Regions from separate parts of the Mesorhizobium sp. WSM4817 genome, predicted to be linked through region 2. Evidence: riboswitches for the same ligand, from Rfam matches in the RefSeq annotation. Region 2 holds a riboswitch; the other holds the start of a gene.
What was found. Region 2 has a riboswitch for S-adenosylmethionine ahead of AC0L2K_RS20595 (O-succinylhomoserine sulfhydrylase). Riboswitches for the same ligand answer to the same signal wherever they lie in the genome.
Positions count from the first base shown of each region.

Region 1: another riboswitch for S-adenosylmethionine. It lies ahead of metX (homoserine O-acetyltransferase MetX); the one in region 2 lies ahead of AC0L2K_RS20595 (O-succinylhomoserine sulfhydrylase).

Region 1 covers NZ_JBVVQQ010000020.1:51,856-57,745, forward strand. Annotated here, with positions in the region: gene AC0L2K_RS24320 (prephenate/arogenate dehydrogenase family protein) at 1-882, opposite strand, end outside; gene hisC (histidinol-phosphate transaminase) at 889-1,998, opposite strand; SAM riboswitch at 2,137-2,214, shown strand; gene metX (homoserine O-acetyltransferase MetX) at 2,324-3,493, shown strand; gene metW (methionine biosynthesis protein MetW) at 3,609-4,223, shown strand; gene AC0L2K_RS24340 (DUF1194 domain-containing protein) at 4,296-5,066, opposite strand; gene AC0L2K_RS24345 (ABC transporter ATP-binding protein/permease) at 5,261-5,890, opposite strand, start outside.
Region 2 covers NZ_JBVVQQ010000015.1:55,467-61,356, forward strand. Annotated here, with positions in the region: gene AC0L2K_RS20590 (ceramide glucosyltransferase) at 1-429, shown strand, start outside; gene AC0L2K_RS20595 (O-succinylhomoserine sulfhydrylase) at 476-1,666, opposite strand; SAM riboswitch at 1,740-1,817, opposite strand; gene AC0L2K_RS20600 (2'-deoxycytidine 5'-triphosphate deaminase) at 1,943-3,037, shown strand; gene AC0L2K_RS20605 (ABC transporter substrate-binding protein) at 3,130-3,903, shown strand; gene araD1 (AraD1 family protein) at 4,081-5,073, opposite strand; gene mmsB (multiple monosaccharide ABC transporter permease) at 5,363-5,890, opposite strand, start outside.

The DNA of each region.
Region 1 (5,890 bases), on a different contig from region 2:
GTCCTGGCCGGCCTCGATGATCGAGCGGCGCACGGCGCGGGTGCGGGTGAACAGGTCGAACAGCTTTTCGCCGTCGCCCCAGCGGATCGCCCGCTGCAGCGAGGCCAGATCCTCCGAGAAGCGCGCCAGCATTTCGAGGATAGCCTCCTTGTTGTGCAGGCAGACGTCCCGCCACATCGTCGGGTCGGAAGCGGCCAGACGAGTGAAGTCGCGAAAGCCGGAGGCCGAATATTTGATCACCTCCGACTTGGTCACCGACTCCAGATCGTCGGCGGTGCCGACGATGTTATAGGCGATGATGTGCGGCAGGTGCGAGACGATGGCCAATGTCATGTCGTGGTGCTGAGGATCCATCGTGTCGATGTTGGAGCCGCAGCGGCGCCAGAATTCCGAGAGTCTTTCCAGCGCCTCGGGATCGGTGCCGGGTAGCGGCGTGAAAATGCACCAGCGGTTTTCGAACAGTTCGGCAAAGCCGGCGTCCGGACCCGATTTTTCAGTGCCGGCCAGTGGATGGCCGGGAATGAAATGCACGCCGGCAGGCACATGCGGCTGCATCTGCACAATGACCGAGACCTTGGTCGAGCCGACATCGGTGAGGATTGCGCCCTGCTTCAGCGCCGGTGCGATTTCCTCGGCGACCTCGCCCGAAGAACCGACCGGCACCGAAACGATGACCAGGTCGGCATCGCCGACCGCCTCTTTCGCGTCCATCGCGTAGGAAGAGCCGAGGCCGAGTTCCCGCGCCCGCGCCAGCGTCGTTTCGCTGCGCGTCGCGATGGCAACGTGGCGGGCAAGGCCTTCGCGATGGATTACGCGGGCCAGCGACGAGCCGATCAGGCCGATGCCGATCAGCGCAATCTTTTCGAACATGGGTGATGTCATGGTGTTTTAGCTTTTCAGAAACGTCGCGAGGGCGGCGACTACGCCACGATTGGCCTCTTCGGTGCCGATGCTCATGCGCAGCGCATTCGGGAAGCCGTAGCCGGAAACGCGCCGCAATATATAGCCGTGCGCCGAGAGGTAATCGTCCGCAGCCGCCGCCGAATGCTTTTGGTCCTCGGGAAAGTGGATGAGGACGAAATTGCCGACGCTCGGCGTCACCCGCAGTCCGAGCCTGGTCAATTCCTCGCTCACCCAGGTCAGCCAGGTCTCGTTATGCGCCACGCTGCGCTCGACATGGGCCCGGTCGCGGATCGCCGCAATGCCGGCCTCGATCGCCGTCGCGTTGACGTTGAAGGGACCTCGCACGCGGTTGATCGCATCGATGATATGCATTGGCGCGTACATCCAGCCGATCCGCGCACCACCGAGGCCGAGCTTGGAGAAGGTGCGGGTCATGACCACGTTTTCCGCACCAGCCACCAGTTCGACGCCGGCTTCATAGTCGTTGCGGCGGACATATTCGGCATAGGCTGCATCCAGCACCAGAAGCACGTTTCGAGGCAGGCCTGCATGCAGGCGGCGCACCTCCTGGAACGGCAAATAGGTGCCGGTCGGGTTGTTGGGATTGGCAAGGAAGATGATCCGCGTACGCGGCGTCACCGCAGCGAGGATCACATCGACGTCGGCACGCTCCTTGGTTTCCTTGACCGACACCGGCACAGCACCCGCCGACTGGATGTATATCTTGTAGACCATGAAGCCGTGTTCTGTGATCACAGCTTCATCGCCGGGCGCGAGATAGGTCTGCGCAAGCAGGCCGAGAATCTCGTCGGAACCATTGGAACAGACGATGTTCGCCGGGTTGAGGCCATGCACATCGGCGATCGCCTCCCGCAGGCGCCTGGCGGTGCCGTCGGGATATAGGTCGAGCTTGGCCGCGACGTCGCGCGCGGCCTCTATCGCCTTCGGCGAGGGGCCGAGCGGGTTCTCGTTCGATGACAATTTATGGACCTTGCCAACGTCGGCCGGCGCCGTGCTCTTGCCCGGCACATAGGCTTCGATGTCCATGATCCCCGCGCGGGGTGTTGGACGTACCTGATCCGATGCCTGGTCCATATTGCAAAAATCCGTCGAGAACGCTTCCGCCCGGGAAGCCGCAGCGGAAATACAAGCCGTGGCCCGGAATGTCGAGAGGCGGCAAATGATCGGAGAGCGCTGGCCGTTGACGCCGAGGCGCGCCGGTCCTAGAAGAAGCTGAAATCCCGTGGTGATTTGGCCGGTCGGCTTGCAGCCACGTTAAACAACTCGCTAAAGGGCCGTTTGCATCCTGTAACCGGCTTTGCGAAGGCAATGCCGGTTTTTTTGTCCGCAGCCGGCCGGACAATCGCGTCGACCCGAAAAACGGAATCGATTTTGCGAAGGGTTAATGTAAGAGGACGCGATGGTCGCGCTGCGCACAAAAAGAACCAACAACGAGGCCGACGAGCCGTCGAGCCCGGTGTTGCGTTTTGGTGCCGACAGGCCGCTCAAGCTCGATGCCGGCACGCTGCTGTCGCCGTTCCAGATCGCCTACAAGACCTACGGCACGCTCAACGACGCCCGCTCCAACGCCATCCTCGTCTGCCATGCGCTGACCGGCGAACAGCATGTTGCCAGCACCAATCCGGTGACCGGCAAGCCGGGCTGGTGGGAAGTGCTGATCGGCCCCGGCAAGATAATCGACACCAGTCGCTTCTTCGTCATCTGCTCTAACGTCATCGGCGGCTGCCTCGGCTCGACCGGCCCCGCCTCGACCAATCCCGCCACCGGCAAGCCCTACGGGCTCGACCTGCCGATCATCACCATCCGCGACATGGTGCGGGCGCAATTGATGCTGGTCGACCATTTCGGCATCGAAAAACTGTTCTCGGTGCTCGGCGGCTCGATGGGCGGCATGCAGGTGCTGCAATGGGCGTCGAGCTATCCGGAGCGCGTTTTCTCGGCGCTGCCGATCGCCACCGGCGCGCGTCATTCCTCGCAGAACATCGCCTTCCATGAGGTCGGCCGGCAAGCGGTGATGGCAGATCCCGACTGGCATGGCGGCAAATATTTCGAACAAGGCAAGCGCCCGGAAAAAGGACTGGCCGTGGCGCGCATGGCCGCTCACATCACCTATCTGTCGGAGGCGGCGCTGCACCGGAAATTTGGCCGCAACCTGCAGGACCGTGAAGCGCTCACCTTCGGTTTCGACGCCGACTTCCAGATCGAGAGTTATCTGCGCCATCAGGGCATGACATTCGTCGACCGCTTCGACGCCAACTCCTATCTCTACATGACCCGGGCGATGGACTATTTCGACCTCGCCGCCGACCATGGCGGCCGGCTCGCCGACGCCTTTGCCGGCACCAGAACCCGTTTCTGCCTGGTCTCATTCACCAGCGACTGGCTGTTCCCGACCGAGGAGAGCCGCTCGGTCGTTCATGCGCTGAACGCCGCCGGCGCCTCGGTGTCCTTCGTCGAGATCGAGACCGATCGCGGCCACGACGCCTTTCTGCTCGACGAACCGGAACTATTCGCCGCCATCAACGGCTTCATCGCGTCGGCGGCCCGCGCCAGGGGGCTCAGCGCATGACCCCCAAAGATTACAGCCTGTTCGAACCGGCATCTTGCGCCAGGCATCAGCGCATGACCCCGAAAAGTTGCAGACTTTTCGGATCAAGGTCATGCGCCAGTCAAGAGCCACGATCATGAGTGTCAACCACGCCCAGCGCGTCGACCTCGAAGTCGTCGCCGATCTCATCCCGCCGCAGTCGCGGGTGCTGGACGTCGGCTCCGGCGATGGCCTGCTGCTCGAATTGCTGCAAGCGACGAAGCAGGTCGACGGCCGCGGCATGGAACTGTCGCAGCGCGGCGTCAACGAATGCGTGGCGCGTGGCCTGTCCGTCATCCAGGGCGACGCCGACAAGGACCTCAAATTCTATCCCGACAAGGGTTTTGATTTCGTCGTCCTGTCGCAGACCTTGCAGGCGACCCGCAACCCGAAGCTGGTGCTCGACGAATTGCTCAGGATCGGCAAGCACGCCATCGTCTCCTTCCCCAATTTCGGCCACTGGCGGGTACGCCTTTCGCTGTTCGTCGAAGGGCGGATGCCGGTGACCAAGGACCTGCCCTATTCCTGGTACGACACGCCCAACATCCATTTCTGCACCATCCGCGACTTCGTCAATCTCTGCGAAGAGCTTGGTGCAACGGTGGAAAAGGCAACCGCGCTCGACGCCAATGGCCAGAAAATCGGCCTGTCGATGCCATGGTGGTTCTGGAATTTCTTTGGCCAGCAGGCGGTGTTCCTGCTGAAGCGATAACGGCGACCCGTCGCTTCGGCCAGCCGGCCCGAGTCCGGAGACATCTGGGACTGATCGACGTTCGTCGAGGGTCTAACGATCAAGTTCCGGAAAATACGGATCGGAGAAAAACCGCCGACCGCGCTCGCCTTGCAAACAGTCGACCGGTGCTGCCGCGTCGACCGGGACGGACCCGGGATCGGCCCCGGGACCGGCATTGGGATCGGTAACACCGCTGACCTCGAGGACCAGCTTGCGGCGTATGGCGGTCACGAATTCCGAAGCGGCATAGACCGGCAGCACGAAGGAGCCTGGCCCGCCTGTGACGCACTCGGCATAGTATTGGTCGAGATGGCTGAAGCTGGGCGACGGGCTGATCAGGATCGGCAAGCCATTGATGACGATGCCCTTTGCTATCGCGGCGTCGCGTGTCGTGGCGACGGGCATCCCGATATTGTTGGGGCCATCGCCTGAGATGTCGATGACGCTGCGCGTCGCGTCGAAGGCGGCTCCATCCAAAAGCTTGGCGCCGAAGGCGAGCGCACTGGAAATCGAGGTGCCGCGAAAGCTCCTGAACGGGCGCGCCTCGATCTTGCCGGCGAATACCTCGGCGCTCTCGGCATCGTCGATGACCTGCCAGGCAATGACGGCGTCGTCGCGGACGGTGCCTGCCCATTCGAAATAGGCCAGCGCAATGCGGCCGTTCACGCCCGAACGCACCGCATTGATGAAGTCGGGGTGGCGCAGCGCCTTGACATAGCCGGCGCGCTGCAGGGCGAATTCCTTTTCGTCCATCGAGTGCGAGATGTCGACCGCCAGCACCAGTTCGACGTCCACGGCAATGGTGTCGGCAGGCGCGGCCAAAGGTGCTGCCTGGGCACGGGCAAGGCAGGCAAGCAGGCAGACGCAGGTCGCCCAAAAGCGCGCAGCGGTTTTGGGGTAACGACAAGCATCGAAGCAAAGACTCAAGGCGTGTCGCATGAATCCAACGCCGCAGGCTTCCGAACGATGCCGGCAATCTTTCGCCGCGATCACGGCAAAATAAAGCTTACGGCCGGCTATGCCTGTTGGCGGGCTTTGGCGACGGCCGGGGGTGGTTCGATCGCGCCGGCCCTGACACGGACTGGCTTGAGAGCCGGTCGCTCGAAATCTTTCACGATCGCCAATGAGCGCGGGAAGAATTCAATGTTGTGCTGGCCACGGCCGATATTGAGGATCGCGGCGTCGCCAAGACGCGCCTCCAGCATCGACAGCACCCGCCGCAGCGTCGCGCCGTCGAACGTGTCCAAAGCCTCGTCGATGATCACCCATTTCGGCTGCCGCAAGACCAGCCGGGCAAAGGCAAGCAGGCGCTGCTCGTCATCGCTCAATTCGCGCTCCCAGCGCGCCGGCCGGTCGAGCGAGGATGACAGCCGCCCCAGACCGACCTCGGCAAGCACCGCCGAGATCTCGGCATCGCTGACCGCGGCATCGGCGTGGTCGAGCACCTCGCGCAGCGTGCCGAGCGGGAAATAGGGTTTTCGGGGAACGAAGGCCGGCACCTCTCCGGCCGGCATGCCGATCCGCCCGCTTCCCCACGGCCACAGACCGGCAATGGCGCGGAAGAACAGCGTCTTGCCGGCGCGCGGATCTCCGGTGATCATGACGCGCTCGCCGGCGCGGATCTCGACATGGGGCTCGGCGAGCTT
Region 2 (5,890 bases):
AATCTCGTTGCCGCGCCCTTCGAACAGCCGCTCGGCTTGCGCACATTTGGCGAAATCTGGTCGCGCCAGGCCCGCTGGGCACGCCTGCGTCGCGTCACATTCCCACTGTTCTTCGCGCCCGAGATCCTGATCGGAGCGGCGCCGCCCCTGGTGCTTGCGCTGGTTGCGGCAGCAGGCGCCGGTTTCAGCCTGCCGGCTACCGCCATCGCCGTGCTGATAGTCGCCTATCTGCCGGAATGCGCTCTCGCCTCGGCCAAGGGCTGGCACCTGTCGCTGCGCATGATCCCGGCGATGGTTGCGCGGGACGTGATGCTTCCCGCCATCTGGGTGCGCGGCTGGCTCAGCGGTGCCGTCGACTGGCGCGGCAACACGATGACCATCCAAACCAGCGCCGTTGCGGAATTGGAAGAGACGCCGTCGGGCGCCTGACCGCGCCTGCTTTGCAGATTAGAGCGCAGCAGTTCGGCGCGTATCCCTACCTGGCGGCTTTCAAGGCCTGCTCGATGTCTTCGAGCAGGTCGTCAGTGTCCTCCAGTCCGACGGATAGCCTGAGCGTGCCTGGCCCGATGCCAAGTTCGGCCCGCGCCTCGTCGCTCAGATTCTTGTGTGTCGTCGTCGCCGGATGGGTGATCAGGCTCTTGGCGTCACCGAGATTGTTGGAGATCAGCACGACATCGAGCGCGTTCTGGAAGGCGAAGGCCGCCTGCTTGCCTCCCTTGACGTCGAGGCAGATCAGCGTCGAGCCGCCCGACATCTGCTTCTTGACGATCGCCGCCTGCGGGTGATCGGCGCGGCCGGGATAGATGACGCGGACAATTTCCGATCGCTCGGCGAGGAAGTCCGCGATCCGGCCGGCACTTTCCGTCTGCTGGCGCACGCGCAGCGGCAGCGTCTCCAGGCCCTTCAGCAGCGTCCAGGCATTGAAGGGCGAGAGGCTGGGACCGGTGTGGCGGAAGTAATCGTGCAAATTCTCGTCGATCCACTTCTTGTCCGACAGGATGATGCCGCCGAGGCAGCGCCCCTGGCCGTCGATGTGCTTGGTCGCCGAATAGACGACGATATGGGCGCCGAGTTGCAACGGCTTCTGCTGCAAGGGCGTGGCAAAGACGTTGTCGACGATCAGCCGCGCGCCAATCGAATCGGCAAGCGAGGCTACGGCTGCGATGTCGACGACCTCCAGCGTTGGATTGGTCGGGCTTTCAAGGAAGAACAACTTGGTGTTGGGCCTGACCGCCTTTTCCCAATTGGCGACGTCGGTGCCGTCGACCAGCGTCGCCTCGATGCCGTATTTCGGCGCCAGCGTCTCGACCACCCAGCGGCAGGAGCCGAACAGCGCGCGCGCTGCCACGATGTGGTCGCCCGCCCGGGCACTGCACAGCAACGCCGCCGTCACCGCCGCCATGCCGGATGCGGTGGCGCGGGCATCTTCGGCTCCTTCCAGCGCACACATGCGCTTCTCGAACATGTCGACCGTCGGATTGGCATAGCGCGAATAGATGAAGCCCGGTTCCTCGCCCTTAAAGCGGGCTTCCGCCGCCTGCGCCGTGTCGTAGACATAGCCTTGCGTGAGATACATCGCCTCGGAGGTTTCGCCGAAGCCGGAACGCAGCGTTCCTGCATGCACGAGGGCGGTCTGAGGCTTCCAGTTGCGCGTTTTGCTCGTCATCACCTTGTTCCAAACACAAAAAATGGTCCAAACACAAAAAAACCGGCCGCGAAAGTCGCAACCGGTCGTACGGCCTTTCGGCCCGACGGTCCTTTAGCGACTTGTTTAACGTGGCTGCAAGCCGACCGGCCAAATCACCACGGGATAACGATCCTTTAGACCTGCGCCGCGCTTGCGTCAATTGCCGGCATGATTAAGAGGTTTGTACCAGCGGGTTCCACGGCAAGAACCTGCGACAAGACGAGACCACGCCCGGCCTTCGAGCGGAGCCAGACTTTGCGGCAGACAGGCATTCTTCCGGATCAGGATATTTCCGCGCTGTACCAGTCGGGCGCGCTGAAGTCGCCGCGCGCGCTCGACGCCGACCAGGTCCAGCCGGCCAGCCTGGACCTCAGGCTTGGCGACAAGGCCTGGAGGGTGCGCGCCTCCTTCCTGCCCGGCCCCAACCACAGGGTTGCTGAAAAACTCGACCGCCTGAAGCTGCACGAAATCAATCTCACCGATGGTGCGGTGCTGGAGACGGGCTGCGTCTATATCGTGCCGCTGCTCGAGAGCCTGGCGCTTCCGGCAAACATTTCCGCCTCGGCCAACCCAAAAAGCTCGACCGGGCGGCTCGACATCTTCACCCGCGTGATGACCGATCGCGGCCACGAGTTCGACAAGATCGCCGCCGGCTACAACGGCCCGCTCTATCTCGAAGTCAGCCCGCGCACCTTTCCGATCGTCGTCCGCGCCGGCTCGCGGCTGTCGCAGATCCGGTTCCGCACCGGCAATGCGCTTTTGTCGGAAAGCGAGCTGCACGAATTGCACCGTGCCGAGACGCTCGTCGCCACCGAGCCGCCGAACATTTCCGGCGGCGGCATCGCACTGTCGATCGACCTCGATGGCGACAAGGACGGGCTGGTCGGCTACCGCGGCAAGCACCACACCGGCCTGGTCGATGTCGACAAGCGCGCCGCGCAGGATGTCGTCGATTTCTGGGACCCGCTCTACAAGAGCGGCGCCGGCGAACTGGTGCTCGATCCGGACGAATTTTATATCCTCGTCAGCCAGGAAGCGGTGCATGTGCCGCCGCTCTATGCCGCCGAGATGACGCCCTTCGATCCGCTGGTCGGCGAATTCCGCGTCCACTATGCCGGTTTCTTCGATCCGGGTTTCGGCCATTCGGCCTCGGGCGGCACCGGCAGCCGGGCCGTGCTCGAAGTGCGCAGCCACGAAGTGCCGTTCATCCTCGATCACGGCCAGATCGTCGGACGGCTGGTCTACGAGCATATGCTGAAGCGGCCGCAGGCGCTCTACGGCACAGATCTCGGCTCGAACTATCAGGCACAGGGCCTGAAACTGTCGAAGCATTTTCGCGCCGCGCGCTGATCGCCCGCTATGATCAGACCATGCTTGCCTGACCCCGCGGGCCGTGCTTGGCTGTGCCTAGCCGTCAACGCGGTTGAACAAGGGGAACAAAAATGCACATTTCAAGATGGATCGCATCGGCAGCAACAGCCGTCATGCTGGCGATGTCAGTCGGGTCGCTGTCGGCGCAAGCACAGGAAAAGTTGAAGATCGCCACTGAAGGCGCCTATCCGCCGTTCAACACCATCACCGCGGATGGCAAGCTCGTCGGCTTCGACATCGACATCACCAATGCGCTTTGCGCTCAGATGAAGGTCGAATGCGAACTTGTCACGCAGGACTGGGACGGCATGATCCCGGCGCTCCAGGCCAAAAAGTTCGACGCCATCATCGCGTCCATGAGCATTACCGAGGAGCGCAAGAAGCAGGTCTCCTTCACCAACAAATACTATACGACGCCGCTTTCGCTGGTGGCCTTGAAGGACAGCGATATTGCCTCGACCGAACCGGCGGCACTCGCCGGCAAGACAGTCGGCGCCCAGGCTTCGACCACCCAGGCCGACTATGCCCAGGATGTCTATGGCAAGGCCGGCGCCGAGGCGAAGCTCTATCCAACCCAGGAGGAGGCGGTCGCCGACCTGATGAACGGCCGTCTCGATGCCGTCCTTTCAGACAAATTCGTGCTGATGGACTGGATGAAGAAGTCGAGCGACGACTGCTGCAAGATGGTCGGCGACGTCAAGGGCACGGAGACCGAAGCCGGTATCGCCGTGCGCCAGGAAGACACTGCGCTGCGCGAAAAGCTCAACGCCGCAATCGACGCGATCGTCGCCGACGGCACCTACAAGAAGATCCAGGCCAAATATTTCGACTTCGATATTTATTGAGAGGTCGAAGCTGCCAATCTCCCCCCTTGAGGGGGAGATGGCCGGCAGGCCAGAGGGGGTCGGTCCGGCCGGGCCTGGCTCTCTTTATCGCAGACGCAGGGGGCTGGCGCTCCACGCGAGACGACCCCCTCTGTCGCCCTCGGCGACATCTCCCCCTCAAGGGGGGAGATCACGCCGTCACAGCGCCTTCACCGCCACCTTCACCGGCTGCTCGATTTCCAGTGGGTTGCGCAGCGGCAGGCCGAAATCCTTGGCCTCGATCTCGAAGACATCGCCGGCCTCGGTTCTGACGCCGTCGGCGAAGGACAGTGTCGCGGTGCCGAACATGTGCACATGCACGTCGCCCGGCTGGCGGAAGGCCGAATATTTGAAGTGGTGATGTTCGAGATTGGCGATGGTGTGTGACATGTTCGCCTCGCCCGACAGGAAAGGCTTTTCCCAGAGCAGCTGGCCGTCGCGGAGGATGCGCGAGGAACCCCTGACGTCGGACGGCAGCTCGCCGATCAGGATCTCCGGTCCGAACGAAGCGTTGCGCAGCTTGGAATGCGCGAGGAAAAGATAGTTCACGCGCTCGGTGACGTGATCGGAAAACTCGTTTGACAGCGTGAAGCCGACGCGGAACGGGACGCCGTCGTCGCCGATGACATAGATGCCGGCGACTTCCGGCTCCTCGCCGGCATCCTCGGCGAAGGCGGGCGACAGAAGTGCCGCACCGGGCGCCACTGCCATGGTGCCGTTGCCCTTGTAGAACCATTCCGGCTGCACGCCGGTCTGGCCCTTGGCCGGCTTGCCGCCCTCCAGCCCCATGCGGAACATCTTCATGGAATCGGTGAGCTGCTCCTCGCCGTCGCTGCTGAGCTTCTTGTGCATGGAATCGCGGGTCGCGGCGGAGCCGAGATGTGTCAGCCCGGTGCCGGTGAGGTGGAGATGCGCCGGGTCGGGATGGTTGATCGGCGACAACAGCCGCCCCTTCTTGTAGGCGGCATCGAGGTCGACCGCTTCACCAAAACCCTTGCGCTCGATGAGGGCGACAAGCCCGGTGCCGGTGCGCGCGGCCTCCATCGCCAGCGAATAGACGCTGCGGGCGCCGTTGATGATTCTGGTCTTGCCCCCGTTGCGGGCGACGACGCGGATGGTCTCCGCCTCGTCGAGGATCTGGGAAATCAGCATGACGTACCCTCTCTCAATTGCCTTGGCCGGCCTGCCGGTCTGGCAAGCTTTTCCTGGCGCAGCTCGGACGGTGTCCGCGCCACGGGTGAAATTCTTCGTCCGGATTGCGCTCGCGGGCCCGGTCCCCTAGGGGGACTTCCTTGCGTCGCCCGGCAGCGCCGCGATGTGACCCGTGCCTCCTAAAAGCGCGCCGCGTTTGAAAACGGGCCCGCTTTGATCCTTGCTTTCATGCGTGCCGTTGTCCCAACACGCTGCACACGTTTGGCGACATGCATGAGTTCCCTCGCCCTCAAGCCTTGTTCTTGTTGTAGACGTCGAAGACCACGGCGCCGAGCAGCACCAGGCCTTTGACCACCTGTTGCCAATCGACATTGACGCCCATGATCGACATGCCGTTGTTCATGACGCCCATGATGAAACCGCCGACCACCGCGCCAACAACCTGACCGACGCCGCCCATCGCCGAAGCGCCGCCGATGAACACAGCGGCGATGACGTCGAGCTCGCTGCCGAGGCCGGCCGCCGGCACCGCCTGGCCAAGGCGCGCCGCAATAATCAGCCCGCCGAGCGCCGAGAGCACGCCCATATTGATGAACACCATCAGGGTCAGCCGCTCGGTCTTGATACCCGATAGCTGCGCCGCCTTGGCATTGCCGCCCATTGCGTAGATGCGGCGGCCGACCGTCATGCGTTTGGTGACGAAGACGAACAGCGCGATCAGCACGCCCATTACCACGAGAACGATTGGCAGGCCCCTGTAGGTGGCGAATTGGTAGACCAGGAATAGCGCCAGGGCGCTGGTCACCAGGGTCTTGAC